Regions from separate parts of the Cellvibrio zantedeschiae genome, predicted to be linked through region 3. Evidence: predicted binding sites of a transcription regulator. Region 3 holds the regulator's gene; each other region holds the start of a gene.
The links. Region 3 encodes sigma-54, which starts transcription at its own class of promoters, with help from an activator protein. Its sites were predicted from a motif close to TGGCACANNNNTTGCNNT; they were not measured.
Positions count from the first base shown of each region.

Region 1: a site for sigma-54 is predicted at 3,449-3,466, ahead of flgF (flagellar basal-body rod protein FlgF). Genes of this name have one in related genera too.
Region 2: a site for sigma-54 is predicted at 2,258-2,275, ahead of IE104_RS08410 (motility associated factor glycosyltransferase family protein). Genes of this name have one in related genera too.

Region 1 is NZ_BMYZ01000001.1:1,920,723-1,925,805, forward strand. It holds gene IE104_RS08510 (flagellar basal body P-ring protein FlgI) at 1-1,045, opposite strand, end outside; gene flgH (flagellar basal body L-ring protein FlgH) at 1,087-1,782, opposite strand; gene flgG (flagellar basal-body rod protein FlgG) at 1,805-2,593, opposite strand; gene flgF (flagellar basal-body rod protein FlgF) at 2,633-3,376, opposite strand; gene IE104_RS08530 (flagellar hook-basal body complex protein) at 3,665-5,083, opposite strand, start outside.
Region 2 is NZ_BMYZ01000001.1:1,885,804-1,890,886, reverse strand. It holds gene neuB (N-acetylneuraminate synthase) at 1-122, opposite strand, end outside; gene IE104_RS08410 (motility associated factor glycosyltransferase family protein) at 137-2,209, opposite strand; gene acnB (bifunctional aconitate hydratase 2/2-methylisocitrate dehydratase) at 2,503-5,083, opposite strand, start outside.
Region 3 is NZ_BMYZ01000001.1:508,692-513,774, forward strand. It holds gene rapZ (RNase adapter RapZ) at 1-696, opposite strand, end outside; gene IE104_RS02280 (PTS sugar transporter subunit IIA) at 756-1,202, opposite strand; gene hpf (ribosome hibernation-promoting factor, HPF/YfiA family) at 1,217-1,507, opposite strand; gene IE104_RS02290 (RNA polymerase factor sigma-54) at 1,577-3,223, opposite strand; gene lptB (LPS export ABC transporter ATP-binding protein) at 3,410-4,135, opposite strand; gene lptA (lipopolysaccharide transport periplasmic protein LptA) at 4,139-4,657, opposite strand; gene lptC (LPS export ABC transporter periplasmic protein LptC) at 4,647-5,083, opposite strand, start outside.

The DNA.
Region 1 (5,083 bases), 1.4 Mb from region 3:
CCACATTATTGACAGAGCGCACTATGTCATCCAGTGATGCACCAGGCGCAAACTTGAACATGGGATTGGTTTTTTCTGACGCGGTCACTTTACTGCTAGGAACAACCACAGTTTGGCCTTCGCCTAATGGATTGGGTTGGCTCACTGTTAGACTTTCTGCAACAGTCACAGTGAGACTACCGTGGGTAACAGCAACAGGTGACACGCGAACATTTTTTCCAACAACGATGGTTCCTGTGCGCGAATTTATAATTACTTTTGCAGCTTCTTCACCTAAGGTGACTTCAAGGTTTTCCAACATAGCAATAAAATCCACACGCTGTGCTGGATTTTGTGGTGAATCAACCATCACAGAAACTGAATCTAATGGGCGCGCAACGTCTGGCCCCAATAAACCGTTAATACTTTTTGCCAATTGATTAGCGGTAGTAAAATCTGCGCGGTTCAAATTGAACACTATGGGCTGGCCGCCGGCAAAATTGGTTTCAACCGCACGCTCAACCAAAGCACCACCGGGAATTCGGCCTGCACTGGGAATATTTACTTTAATACTTGAACCATCGGCGCCTTGCGCACCAAAGCCACCCACTACGAGGTTACCTTGTGCAACTGCGTAAACTTTGCCATCCAAACCTTTTAAAGGCGCAACTAACAAACTACCGCCGCGCAAACTTTTTGCGTTACTAATGGAAGACACTGTTACATCCAAAGACTGGCCAGGTTTTGCAAACGCAGGTAACTCGGCTTGAATCATTACCGCTGCCACGTTTTTCATTTGCATACGTGCACCTTCCGGTACGGTGATGCCAAATTGCTTCAACATGGAATTGAATGATTGAGTGGTAAAAGGTGATTGGGTTACCTGATCACCTGTACCATCCAAACCGACTACCAAACCATAACCAATTAATTGGTTAGGACGCACACCCGCTACGCTTGCGATATCTTTAATACGCTCGGCAGATGCGACAACTGAAAATGGCAGCAATAGAGTCCCTATTAAAAAACTAACGATAATTTTTTTGCAGGTTAAGACTTTCATCATTTAATACTCTATTGCGATAAAGGGATGACTAAACAACAAGATTAAAACGGCCAAATCGGACCATTAAAGAATTTCGCCAACCAACCCATGTTTTGCGACTCTGCTAATGAACCAGTGCCGCTGTAAGAAATTTTTGCATTAGCTAAACGAGTGGATACAACTGTGTTGTCTGGCGCAACATCATCAGGGCGAACAATGCCGCTGATGCGGATAAATTCATCACCACTATTTAAAGTGATCCACTTTTCACCGCGCACCATTAAATTTCCGTTAGGCATAATCTCTGCAACGGTCACAGTGATATTGCCTTGCAAGCTGTTGCTTTGGTCTGCGCCGGAATTACCACCGAACTTTCTGTTTTGTGCGATGTTAGTATCCAGGCTCATATTGCCCAGTGTTGGATTGGTTCCCAACAAAGTACCTGCACCGCCGTTAAATGTTTGGGTGTTATCTTTTTTCACTGAAACATTGGCAGATTTTTTTGATGCCGTACTTTCGTTCAAAGTAATGGTGAGAATGTCGCCCACGAAATGTGCTTTTCTATCGCCAAACAAACTCAAGCCATAAGAGTCCTGATACAGCGAACCTTCTGTACGCTGAGGCATTGCCTGCGTAGAAGAAATAGTAGGCGCGTAATAAGGATCACCAGGTTTTGGTTTGTTGTTGGACATGCATCCTGCTAAAGCCAGCGCACAAACTGTGACTATGAGCGATGAATTTAAGCGTGAAGATTTCATGGCATTACACTCGATGATTCAATTAAAGGTTTTGAGCAATGTTCTGCAACATTTGATCGGCAGTGGAAACGACTTTTGAATTCATTTCGTAAGCGCGTTGCGTGGTAATCATGTTTACCATTTCTTCCACGATATCCACGTTCGAACTTTCTAATTGGCCTTGCAATAACATACCCATTCCGTTTTCACCGGGTGCACCTTGTGTTGGTGTTCCGCTCGCAACGGTTTGTACAAATAAATTTCCACCAATCGCTTGCAAGCCTGCAGGGTTTACGAAATCAGTGAGAGTGATGCTGCCTAATTGTTGTGGCGTTGCTTCTTGGCCTTCAGTCAATGCAAACACACTGCCGTCTTTGCCGATGGTGATGCGGTTAGCGCCTTGCGGAACTGTAATGGCTGGTTCCAAAACCAAACCATCGGAGTTAACCAACTGCCCTTCCTGGCTCAATTGCAACTGACCGTTACGGGTGTAAGCAATGGTGCCGTCTGCTTGCAATACTTGCAGAAAACCGCGGCCGTTAATTGCAACGTCCAATGGTTGTTCAGTCACTTGCAAATTGCCCTGGGTAAATTGTTTAGTGGTTGCAACAACACGTGCACCTGTACCCAATTGCAAACCCGATGGCAGCTGCGAATCTTGCGTTTCTTGCGCGCCAGGTTGACGTTGAATTTGGTAAACCAAATCTTCAAATACCGCGCGGTCGCGTTTGAAACCTACGGTGCTGGTATTCGCCAGGTTGTTAGAAATAGTTGTGAGCTGTTTATCCTGTGCAGCTAACCCGGTTTTACTAACGTACAGTGATGACATCATGATGGAATTCCTCGTGAGACTGACTCAGTCGTAAATGGGTTAGGACATCTGCAAAAGTTGCGCAGAAGCAGACGAGTTATCCTCTGCCGTCTTCATTAACTTCAACTGCATATCAAATTGGCGCGCAAGGCTGATGATTTGGGTGAACTCGCTCATGGCATTCACGTTGCTGGCCTCAAGTACGCCACTTGCAACGCGTACGGAGGCATCAGGCGCAGCGGTCAAACCATCGCGCTGGCGGAACAGGCCATCAGGGCCTTTTTCAAGATTGGTAACTTCGGGCTTCACCAGCTTGATGCGGTTGGTTTCAACCATGGTTTCAGCAGTTTGCCCAAGGGAAATAGTTGAAATGGTTCCGTCAGAACCCACTTCGATCTTATCCAGTGGTGGCAAACTGATAGGACCAGAGTTACCAATCACCGCCAAACCATTGGCTGTACGTAAAGTACCTGTGGCATCAATCGCCAGATTGCCGGCGCGGGTATAGGCTTCGCTGCCATCTGGCGCTTGTACGGCAATAAAGCCTTCGCCATTAATAGCAATGTCCATGGGGTTACCCGTGGTTTGCATGGCACCGAATTCAAAATCAGCACGAGGGCTTTCTGTAAGTGCATAGGCGCGGGTTGGCTGACCATCCCCGTAATACACACCCATGCTGCGGGATTGCTCAAAATCAGCCTTAAAACCGGTGGTATTGAGGTTGGCCATGTTGTTGGCGCGAATCGTCTGGGCTGCCATGTTGTTCTTGGCACCGGTCATGGCGATATAAAGGGCTCTGTCCACAATGCGTTCTCCGCAAATTTCTGTTTACAAATCCAGCGCTATTTTTTTGGCAGATTTGTGGTTAAACAGGGTTTTGCAAGAGAGGTGCCAAGTGATCAACACCGGCCAAATAGAATATAACTCATTTAAAAACAATGAGTTATGAGAGGCATTAAAAGCGGCAATGAGGAAAACGAACGGCGGCAACCGGCAAACAACTTCCGCTGTTTGCCGGTTAACCTTAGACCGAAGACATAGGCTGATGCGAGACACCAAGCCTGAATCAGGCTTGGTGTTTAACTCAAATCATTAACGGAGGTTAATGATGGTTTGGGTAGTCGCATTGGCGGTTTCAATGGTTTTGGCGTTTGCCTGATAGTTACGCTGGGCAATAATCAGGTTTACCAACTCTTCCGACAAATCCACATTAGATTCTTCCAAGGCGCCCGAAGTGATGTTCCCCAGCGAAGAAGAGCCCGGCGCACCGATGATCGCCTCACCCGTTTCGAAGGTCTGTGCCCACATGGAGTTACCCACAGGTTTCAAGCCCTCCATATTATTAAAGTTAGCCAAAGCTACCTGACCCAGGGTTTGCGCTTCACCGTTGGTAAAGCGGGCAAAGAGGATACCCTTGCTGTCTACATCCAAACCTGCCAAACGGCCGGTGGTGTAACCATTTTGGTCGAGGTTCTCTACCGAGAAAGCGCTACCGAATTGGCTAGAGCCAGTCAGATCGATTACAAAGTTAGAGCTTGATGGTGGTTCGGCAACAGGAGTAGTACCACCTTGTAATACGTTCAAGGGAGCCAAGGCACCTACTGGCTTGCCATCTGCACCGAGCGGCGTCCAGTTAGAAATCAACATGCTGTCGGTCAAGGCCGTGTTTAAGGTACCGTCAGCCGAATAGTAAATATCGTAAGACGCCATAGTCGGCAAAGTATTGTCTGGCGATGGCAAACTTGGGTTTGGATCACCTACGTTTTGGCCATCAATCTGTACATACATTTTCCAATGGTTAGGTACAGTGGTCGCATCATTTGCGTCGTATTTTTCTTTTACGAAGTAAGAACGCATTACGTGCGCATTACCCAAACTATCGTAAACAGTTGATGATGTTGCGTGGTTGTATGATTTTGGATCGTTAGGATCAAATGCGTTAATCAACACCGGAGTAAAACTGTTTGATGTCAAAGGTGCAAACAAGTTACCCACCACAGGCGAAGAACTTTTAACAGCGTAACCAGATTCCATAACAATTTTTAAATCGCCACCCACTACAATCGCGTTAGTCAAACCGTTTGGTGTAACACCAGTGCCGGTCAACACAGATGGTGTTATGCCATCCGCACCTATAACAGTTACGGTTCCGGCGGCAACTGCAGCACCTGATGCATCTTTATCGCTGAAAGAAAAATTTAAATCACTACCAACTTTTGATTCAATTTCCAAATCACCTGCCGCATTAACCGTGGCGGTGATACCAGGCAAAGTTGTTGATGTTAATGAATTGATTTGAGTCGCCAAGCCACTCATGGTGAGAGCAGTTAAACGCACACCGTTTAGAATTAAATTTCCATTGGTGTTATCAAATTCTGTTGCAACGGTTGCAGTATCTTCTTTTAAAATTTTTGCATGAGTTGTCGCTGTCGCACTGATGCCAGCCAAATCATTTAATTTGGAGGCAATTTCAGAAGCAGATGCTCCGGCAGCACTGGTGAAATTAACCAA
Region 2 (5,083 bases), 1.4 Mb from region 3:
GTCTGGAATTTAACTGCATCAACCCCAGCTTTAACCGCTGCATCAATAAGTTTTTTAGCTAAGGTAATGTCGCCATTATGGTTGACACCAGCTTCCGCAATAATAAAGGTGTGTTTTTTCATAGTTAAACACCCGATTATTTTTTTAATTTCTGTTCAATGTTAAATGCGCTGTAGTCGTTTTCCAGCAAATTATTTTTAATGGCATGCTGGGCTGCACGCAAATATTTTTTGTAGGATTCTTTTGCGCTATTAAATGCGGGTACACCATTTTTCTTGTTGTTGGCATTTAAGCACAAAGCGAGCATGAGTGAAAATGAATCCGAGCTGCCTTTGATGAGACGTCCTAGGGTAGTGGTTTCTTTTGCATCGACAAAGTTTTGGGTAATGGTTTCGTTCTTTATCAGCATAGAAATACCTTCTTCGAAACTCGTAATATCCTTATCGAAAACAGCATGAGCTTTTTCTAACGCCTCTATGGCCGGCTGAAAGAGTTTAACAATCTCGGAATCATTTGGCAGTTTCAATAAATGTTTATTGCTAAAATATTCCTTGTATAGCTTTTGGGTGAATTCCTTTTTGTTAAAAGGCTTCCAGGTACTTGTATCTATCTCGGTAACTTTAGTGGGCGTAGCTCTTTCGATGAGGACACCGTTACAAGTGTTGTAGCAATTTATTTCTTTGCAGTCTTTTAAAATTGACTCTAAAGAAAGTTTGGACCGTAGGAAGAGTGGATTTGAAATAACATTTCCACCAAAGTTTGCTGGCAATTTAAAATCAATATCATCTTCCGGCATTGCCAGCTGGAATGAATCAATATCTTCATCTTTAATGTCGTAGTGGAAACTGTGGGCAGAGTGGTGCTTTCCACCTTCCGGGAATCCAAGGTCGATGCCAAATATATAAATATTGGTAAAACCTAATGCTGCACAAAATGAAAGCCCTGCGTTGGAAACTGTAGGGTTGCAAGCTCCCAAGGTTACCGAAAACTCATCGTCCGAAATATATTTTTCAATGAATGTTCCACCCAGGTCGTTGTATTTCAATGCCATGCCCGTGGTATTAAACAGTTTGGGCAAATCGGGGTGAACGGTGTTCACTGCCAATAGGGTAATGCCATCGCGGAATTCTTGTGTGGTTGTCACATCGATCCATTCTTTAATAGGATGTGTACGTTCCAGCTCTACGTGGAAATCAGGTTTAATTCCCAATTTAAAGAGTGAGCTTAAGGAGCTGCCGCAGGACACTAATATAGCTTTATCGCGGTTCTCTGCAATGAAATCTTTTGCATGATCCAAGGATGGCCCATTAGCAATTAAGAATACCGGTTTTGTCACAAATTTTTTGGACAGGAAACCGTGGTTTTTCATAAACGGTATTTTGGCTTTAAAGTTATTGATGGAGTGGGTCAAACCTACTTTTTCATCATCAAAATAGCCAAGTGCACCTGCAATAATTGGAACATTTTGTAAAAATTTTATGGTAGCAGAAGTTAGTTCCTGGCTCGATAAATGTGTAAATACGTAAGGTTTCGCTAGATTAAATACACCAATTTGCTTGGCGTGATGCGACACCATGTGGATAAACATATCCGGTGTTTGTCCTAAAATTAAATTCAATGTTTTGTAGCGAGCGCTGAATTTATCATTAAGTCCTTGCCAATCCAGTGTGTGCAAAGATGCAAAGAAAATATCAAGATTAGTTTCTGCGATAACCAGATGTTGAATGTCCGTATGTTTTAGTAGCTCGGTAATTTGATAACCCAATCCCACGCCCAACATAAATACAAATTCAGTTCGGCTATCGAGCGGCACGCGGCTGTGATCGGTGTTTTGTGCTTTGAGGTCCCGGATAATTTTATTGATGTTCGGCGTATGGGATTCGATATCCATATTCAAAACATCAGTTTCATCAGGATTCAAACGTTGTGCTAAAGGATTTGCGAGGAAGCCGGCAACGGTTTCTTCCGCAAAGCGAACAGGGTCGCAGCCGTACACTAATTTGTTGTCGATATTGATGTTGGCAAGGTCGAGAGAGCCATCTTCCTGAATAACAATTTTAATATCGGTGGGTTGATAATCTTTGAATTGTTCATAGATGTTTGGCAGGGCTTCACGGAAGAATTCCATGTTTTTAGAGAACATCATATTGAGTTCAATAATTTTATGCTGGGTCTCTGCTTGCTTGAGAAGTTGCTCAATAGTATCCATAAAGTAGTCGCCGACAAGATTTTGACAAAAAGAAGTGTTGCTTGTGGAATTGCACGGTCTATGCCAAAAAGTATAGGTCGGATTGGGGCTTACGCCATTATTTGTTATAAATACTTTTCTCTTATATGTAATTAGACGACTATTTCGCGCCCAATAAAAAACCCGCCGGAGCGGGTTTTTATGTTCAGAATGAACGGACAAAAAATTGCTCCTGCATTTTTTGCACTTCCACCATCCGTGGCGGTCGTATGCCGCAGGCGCATGGATGCGCAGGAGCGGCGCAGATGTACGAATTAGATCGCTACGGTTTGGATTTCTACAGCAGCAATACGCTTGCCTTCGTCGGCGGCGTGTTGGTAGCTTTCGATTTCGTTGAAGTTGAGGTAACGATAAATATCGCTGCTCATGCTGTTCAACTTATTGGCGTAGCTCAAGTACTCTTCTGGCGTTGGCAGCTTACCAAGGATGGCAGCAACAGCGGCCAATTCAGCAGATGCCAAATACACATCAGCACCTTCACCCAAACGGTTGGGGAAGTTACGAGTAGATGTTGAAACAACGGTAGAGTTTTTCGCTACGCGCGCCTGGTTACCCATGCAGAGTGAGCAGCCCGGCATCTCGGTACGAGCGCCTTTAGTGCCGAAAATGCTGTAGTAGCCTTCTTCAACCAATTGGTGTTGATCCATCTTGGTTGGAGGGGCGATCCACAAGCGGGTAGACAGCGCGTCTTTAGTGGCATTCAACAACTTACCAGCAGCGCGGAAGTGGCCGATGTTGGTCATGCACGAACCGATAAAGACTTCGTCAATCTTCGCACCTTGAACGTCTGACAATACTTTCACATCGTCCGGGTCGTTCGGGCAGGCGAGGATTGGCTCTTTGATGTCCGCCAAATCAATGTCGATAATCGCCGCATATTCTGCGTCTTTATCAGCTTCCATCAATTCAGGGTTGGCAATCCAGGCTTCCATCTTCTGCGCACGACGCTCAAGGGTACGTACATCGCCGTAACCTTGTTCGATCATCCAGCGCAACATGGTGATGTTGGAGGTCATGTACTCGATGATTGGAGCTTTATCCAGCTTGATAGTACAACCAGCTGCGGAGCGCTCAGCTGATGCGTCAGAAATTTCAAATGCTTGTTCTACTTTCAGGTTTGGCAAGCCCTCAACTTCGAGGATACGGCCAGAGAAAATGTTCTTCTTGCCTTTCTTCTCAACAGTCAACAAACCAGCTTTGATGGCATAAAGAGGAATCGCATTTACCAGGTCACGCAGAGTAACGCCTGGTTGCAGGTCGCCTTTGAAGCGAACGAGAACAGATTCAGGCATATCCAATGGCATAACACCGGTTGCCGCCGCGAATGCTACCAGACCAGAACCAGCCGGGAATGAAATACCAATTGGGAAACGGGTGTGAGAATCGCCACCAGTACCAACAGTGTCTGGCAACAACATACGGTTCAACCATGAGTGGATAATACCGTCGCCTGGACGCAGGGAAACGCCACCGCGGGTCATAATGAAGTCAGGCAATGTGTGTTGGGTTTCGATATCTACTGGCTTCGGATAAGCCGCTGTGTGGCAGAAAGACTGCATGGTCAAATCGGCAGAGAAGCCTAGGCACGCCAGATCCTTCAACTCGTCACGAGTCATTGGGCCGGTGGTATCTTGTGAGCCCACGGTAGTCATGTAAGGCTCACAGTAAGTTCCTGGACGAATGCCAGTTACGCCGCATGCTTTACCAACCATTTTCTGGGCCAAAGTGTAGCCTTTGCCAGTGTCAGCCGGAGCTTGTGGCAAGCGAAACAGCGTGCTTGGTGGCAAACCTAAAGATGCGCGCGCTTTGGTGGTCAAACCACGGCCAACGATCAAAGGAATACGACCGCCAGCTTGTACTTCGTCCAACAATACATCGGACTTGAGGCTGAATTCAGAAATCACTGCGCCGGTTTCACCGTTCAGGATTTTGCCTTCGTAAGGGCGAATCTCAATCACATCACCAGTGTTCAGCAGGTCAACAGGAGCTTCGAATACCAAAGCACCGGCGTCTTCCATGGTGTTGTAGAAAATCGGGGCTACTTTGCCGCCGATGCACACACCACCGGTACGCTTGTTAGGTACGCCAGGAATGTCTTCACCGATGAACCAAAGTACAGAGTTGGTTGCAGATTTACGTGAAGAACCAGTACCTACAACGTCACCCACGAATGCCAATGGGAAACCTTTGGTTTTCAGTGCTTCGATTTGCTTGATAGGACCAACAGTACCCGGTTGATCTGGAGTAATGCCATCGCGTGCCATTTTGAACATGGCCAATGAGTGCAATGGAATGTCAGGACGAGACCATGCATCTGGAGCAGGGGACAGATCGTCAGTGTTGGTTTCGCCAGTCACTTTGAACACGGTGAGCTTGGTGCTTTCAGCTACTTTTGGCTTGCTGGTGAACCATTCGCCATCAGCCCAGCTTTGGATCAATTCTTTAGCGTTTGCATTGCCGGCTTTGGCTTTTTCTTCCACGTCGTGGAAGGCATCAAACATCAGCAATGTGTGTTTCAATTCTTGGGCAGCGAGTTTGCCTAACTCAGGGCTATCTAACAGGCCGACTAAGGTTTCGATGTTGTAACCGCCAAGCATCATGCCCAGGAGTTTTACAGCGAGAGGTTTATCAATGAGGGGGGATTTGTCTTCGCCTTTGGCAATTGCGCTTAGGAAAGCGGCTTTAACGTAGGCGGCTTCGTCAACGCCTGGTGGAACGCGGTTGGTGATCAGGTCTAACAGAACTTCATTTTCACCAGCAGGTGGGTTCTTGAGTAATTCGACCAATCCAGCAACTTGTTCAGCGTTAAGTGGTTTTGGTGGAACACCTTCGGCG
Region 3 (5,083 bases):
GCGGCTCATAAAGTCTTCTATGTCCTGATACATCTCATTCACGGCGTCTTCTGCTTCCAAAAACTCAATCACGTCCTTATCTTTACCCGTCAAGGGGCGAAGATTGGGTTTCCAGTGAGGATTCGGCAGGCAGCGCGCGTCAAAGACGAGATCTGCATTTACCGGGATGCCATGTTTAAAGCCAAAAGATTCAAACAATATCGCCATGCTGGACTGGCTGCGGCCGACTACGCGCTCTTTCACCAAATCGCGCAGTTCATGCAGGGTCAAATGGCTGGTATCAATAATTTGATCCGCGGTATCGCGAATAGGTTCCAGCAATTCCTGTTCGTTCGCAATCGCCTCAGCCAAATTGGTGTGTTTGTCGCTGAGCGGATGCTTGCGGCGTGTTTCGCTAAAGCGCTGGATCAATACAGACGATTGGGAGTCCAAAAAAATCACCGTGAAGGGCAGGTGTGCCTCTTTCAGGGTGCTGATCATTTGCGGGAATATTTGCAAGTCTTTCCAGGCGTTGCGAACATCTATACCAATCGCGAATTTATGTTGGTCGTCTTTGTGGATTTCGATTTGTGCAACCAGTGCGGGCAACAGGCTTACAGGTAAATTATCAATGCAGTTGTACCCCACGTCTTCCAACACGTGTAGGGCGGTACTTTTGCCTGAGCCGGATAATCCGCTCACAATCACTAACTGCATAATGTTTCCCTATATGAACCAAATCGATTTGGTTCAAAAAACCTGGAGCTTAAAAATAATCAGCTGATGGCTGCTTCGTAAAGTGTGCTGTTGTCGCTGGCGGCACGTAAACGCTGGCGAAACTCACTGCGTGTTAATGCACCGGCCAGAGCGGCCAAATTTTTCAAATGTTCTGCGTGTGAATCTTCTGGCACCAGCATGGCAAATAAAATATCGACAGGTTCATTGTCGATAGAATCGAATTCAACGGGATGCTTTAGCGTAATAAGTGCACCTATAGCACCCGCGCTGTTATTGATGCGGCAGTGCGGGATTGCAATGCCGTGCCCAACGCCTGTTGACCCCAAACGCTCGCGCGCAAGAAACCGACGCACTAAATCATCGGCATCAATGGTTGAAATATCTTGCGCAATAACTTCTGCAAGTAATTCCAATGCGCGTCGTTTGCTGCTGGCCTCAAGGCTACTGCAAGCGCGTTCGGGTGTTAACAGTGATTGAATTTGCATAGTTGTCCGAGCTTTTAGCGATGGCTGCGCATCTTTTCTTTATGTTTAATTAGCTGGCGATCCAATTTGTCGGCCAGGGAATCTATTGCTGTATATAGATCGGGATCTGTGGCATCGGCAAAAATATCTTTTCCGCTAACGTGTAAAGTGGCTTCCGCTTTTTGTTCGAGTTTATCAACCGAAAGAATAACGTGAGTATTAGTGATGCGGTCGTGATGATTGCTTAAACGCTCCAATTTGCTGATCACGTAATCTCTCATTGATTCGGTAACTTCTACGTGGTGGCCACTGACATTTATTTGCATAGATACATCCTCGGTGGTTACATGAGTGCCAAATGCACTCACAAAATATTTCCAGCTTAATATTTTCAGTTAAAGTGTTTTGCGCTCATTCGATGGCGGAATGTTGAGCGACTCGCGATATTTAGCAATGGTGCGGCGTGCAACCTGAATGCCTTGTTCGCCGAGTAGATCGGTAATTTTGCTATCGCTTAGTGGTTTTTTAGGGTTCTCCGCGCTCACCAGCTTTTTGATCAGGGCGCGAATGGCTGTGGAAGAACATTCGCCACCGGAATCTGTGCTCACATGGCTGGAGAAAAAATATTTCAGTTCAAAAATACCTTGCGGTGTGTGCATAAATTTTTGCGTAGTCACGCGCGAAATAGTCGATTCATGCATCTCAACAATTTCCGCAATATCATGCAGTACCAATGGCTTCATTGCTTCGGCGCCGTACTCCAAAAAGCCTCGTTGTTTTTCAACGATACAACTGGCCACTTTTAACAGGGTTTCGTTACGGCTTTGCAAACTTTTCAAGAACCAACGCGCTTCCTGCAAATTGTCTTTCAGGAATGTATTGTCACTGCTGGAGTCCGCACGTTTTACCAGCGATGCATAATCAGAGTTGATGCGTAAACGCGGCGCTATTTCCGGATTTAACTCTACCATCCAGCGGCCTTCACGTTTTTCCACAAAAACATCGGGCACTACATATTCTGTTTCACCGCTGGCAATCATGTCGCCGGGGCGTGGATTCAGGCTTTGAATCAAGCTTACCGCTTGGCTAAGCTCATCCTCTTTAAGTTTGGTCCTGCGCATTAACTGGCGGAAATCGCGGCTTGCCAGTAGTGGTAAATATTGTTTGGCAATGAGTTTTGCTTCGGCCAAAAAGGGCGTTGAAGCATCGAATTGTTGCAGCTGCACACTCAAGCATTCGGCCAGGTTTTGGCTGCAGGCGCCGCAAGGATCAAACTGTTGGATGCGGTGCTGAACCGCTTCCACTTCATCCAGCTCCAAATCATCCCATTCGGTGATCAGGCCACTGAAAATGTCTTCTAATGTGACTGATAGCATTCCGCTAGGTTCAACCGCATCAATAATTGCCATGGCAATTATGCGGTCGCGATCAGACATAGGCGTGAGATTGAGTTGCCACATAAGGTGGTCGTACAGCGAATCAGTAGCGGCGCGGCGACTTTCAAAATCGTTGTCGTCGTTTTCGTAATTGGTAGATCCACTGGATTGGCTGGTTTGGTATACGTCATCCCAACTGGTATCTACGGGTAAATCGGCAGGAATGGCTTCGTTCCATTCGGTTGCGCTTTCGCTGTAATCATCTGTGCCGGCGTAGTTATCGGTGTCAGTAAAACTTTCGCTTTCTCTGAAGCCATCGCTGTCACCAAAATTGGTTTCGCCAAAGCTTTCATCGCCAAACTTTTCGCTGCTGGATTCGTTGTACGTCATCTCACCGGAATAGCTCTCGCTAAAATCGTCGGTACCGCTATCGCTGGTGGCTGCTATTTCCTGGGTGCGAGCGTAGTCGCTGTCTTCAAATTCGGTATTGGATGATGACGGAGTATCAAAGCTATCTTCCACTTCCAACATGGGGTTGGAATCAAGAGCTTCCTGAATTTCTTGTTGGAGATCTAAGGTCGATAATTGCAACAGGCGAATCGCTTGTTGCAACTGCGGGGTCATGGTCAGTTGTTGACCGAGCTTGAGTTGTAGAGATTGCTTCATTATTCGAACGAAAAACCCTTAGCTAGCGAAAGAGGCGAGCAAAAAACTAAACACTGTTAGATGGAGTTTAGTCAGGGTTTGACGACTAGGCAATAACTCAATGGCGCTAAAGGGAAATATTTAAAGCAATCTTTATGCCTAATGGTTAAGGATTTTAATTTGTCAAGGAAATGGACGACGAAAAGCTTAAAGTTTGAAGTCTTCGCCAAGGTAAACCTGACGAACTTTATCGTTGGCGAGAATAACGGAAGAGCTACCGCTGGCAATGATATGACCTTCGCTAACAATGAATGCTGTTTCGCAAATGTCGAGGGTTTCGCGCACGTTGTGGTCGGTGATTAACACGCCAATGCCGCGATCTTTTAGGTGGCGAACAATTTCTTTGATGTCGGCAACCGAGATGGGGTCAACGCCCGCAAAAGGTTCGTCGAGCAGGATAAATTTTGGATCTGTCGCCAAGGCACGGGCAATTTCCACGCGGCGACGTTCACCACCTGATAGCGACATACCGAGGCTGTCGCGAATATGGGTGATGTGGAATTCTTGCAGTAAGGATTCCATTTTCGCCAGGCGCTGCTTGCGGTTAAGGTCTTTGCGGGTTTCAAGAATCGCCATGATGTTATCGGCAACGCTGAGCTTGCGGAAAATAGACGCTTCTTGTGGCAAGTATCCAATACCGGCACGGGCGCGGCCGTGAATAGGCAAGTTGGTGATATCCAAATCATCAATTAATACGCGGCCATTGTCGGCTTCCACCAAGCCGGCAATCATATAAAAACAGGTAGTTTTACCGGCGCCGTTAGGTCCTAACAGGCCAACAATTTGGCCGCTGCTAACGGAAACTGAAACATTGATAACGACTTTGCGTTTTTTATAGCTCTTGGCAAGGTGTTGCGCGTGGAGGCTGGCCATGGGTTATTCTTTTTTCTCTGGTTTTGCAGGAATTACCGTTTCGACACGGCCAGTACCGGAAAACTTCGCCGTTTGGCTCTTAATGTCGTAATCCACGTGTCCTGCTTTGGTAACCGAACCGTTTTGTTCAATAGATACGTTTTTATCCAACACCAATTGCTCGGTTTTTACGTTGTAATGAATCGTGCCTGCCTCGGCGTGAATAATGGGCTTACCGGCTTCCGGTTGTTGCTGGTAGTGGGCAGGGCTGCCTTCAGCGGTGAATGATTCTTCTTCCTGATCCTTGTCCTTGCGAACATGAATTTTTTGCGCAGTAATTTCCAGCGTGCCCTGGATTAGCTTCACATCGCCGCTATAAATCACAACTCCTTGCTTAAGGTCGATTTCTTGTTTGTCGGCAGAAATGCGCAAAGACTGGTTTTTATCATCGGGCAAGGCCTGAACTCCTGCGGAACTCATTGCCAGCAAGCAAGCCACGACGCGGGTCCAGCGAAGGATTTTTGATGTAAGGCTAGGGTTCATAGGTGCCCTTGACGTTAGAGAGTAATTCAATCCGCTCGCGCTTCATGTCTGCGCGCATTCCAACCGCTGTAATCTGGCTTTTAGCGGCGCGCATAGTAACAGCTTTGCCAGTTTGCGCGAATTGGTCTTGGATATTTAGGCGCAAATCACTGGTAGTAATGGTGGTTTCACCTTGTTTTTCAGAGGTTTGTCGCGCCACTACCTCCTGAGTAAGGCTGAACCAGGTGTCGTTGTTATCCAAACGTCCTTCTTGCGCTGTAATAAACCAGCCGGGCTTTTGGGGATTGTTAACTACCATAAACACCGGGGTTTCAAACAGGGAATAATCTTTGTCGCTCGGGTTTTCTTTCACTTGGAAGCGGCGAATTAAAGGTGTCGTCATTTGATAGTGGATATTGCCTTCACCGTCATACTGGCGCATTTCAA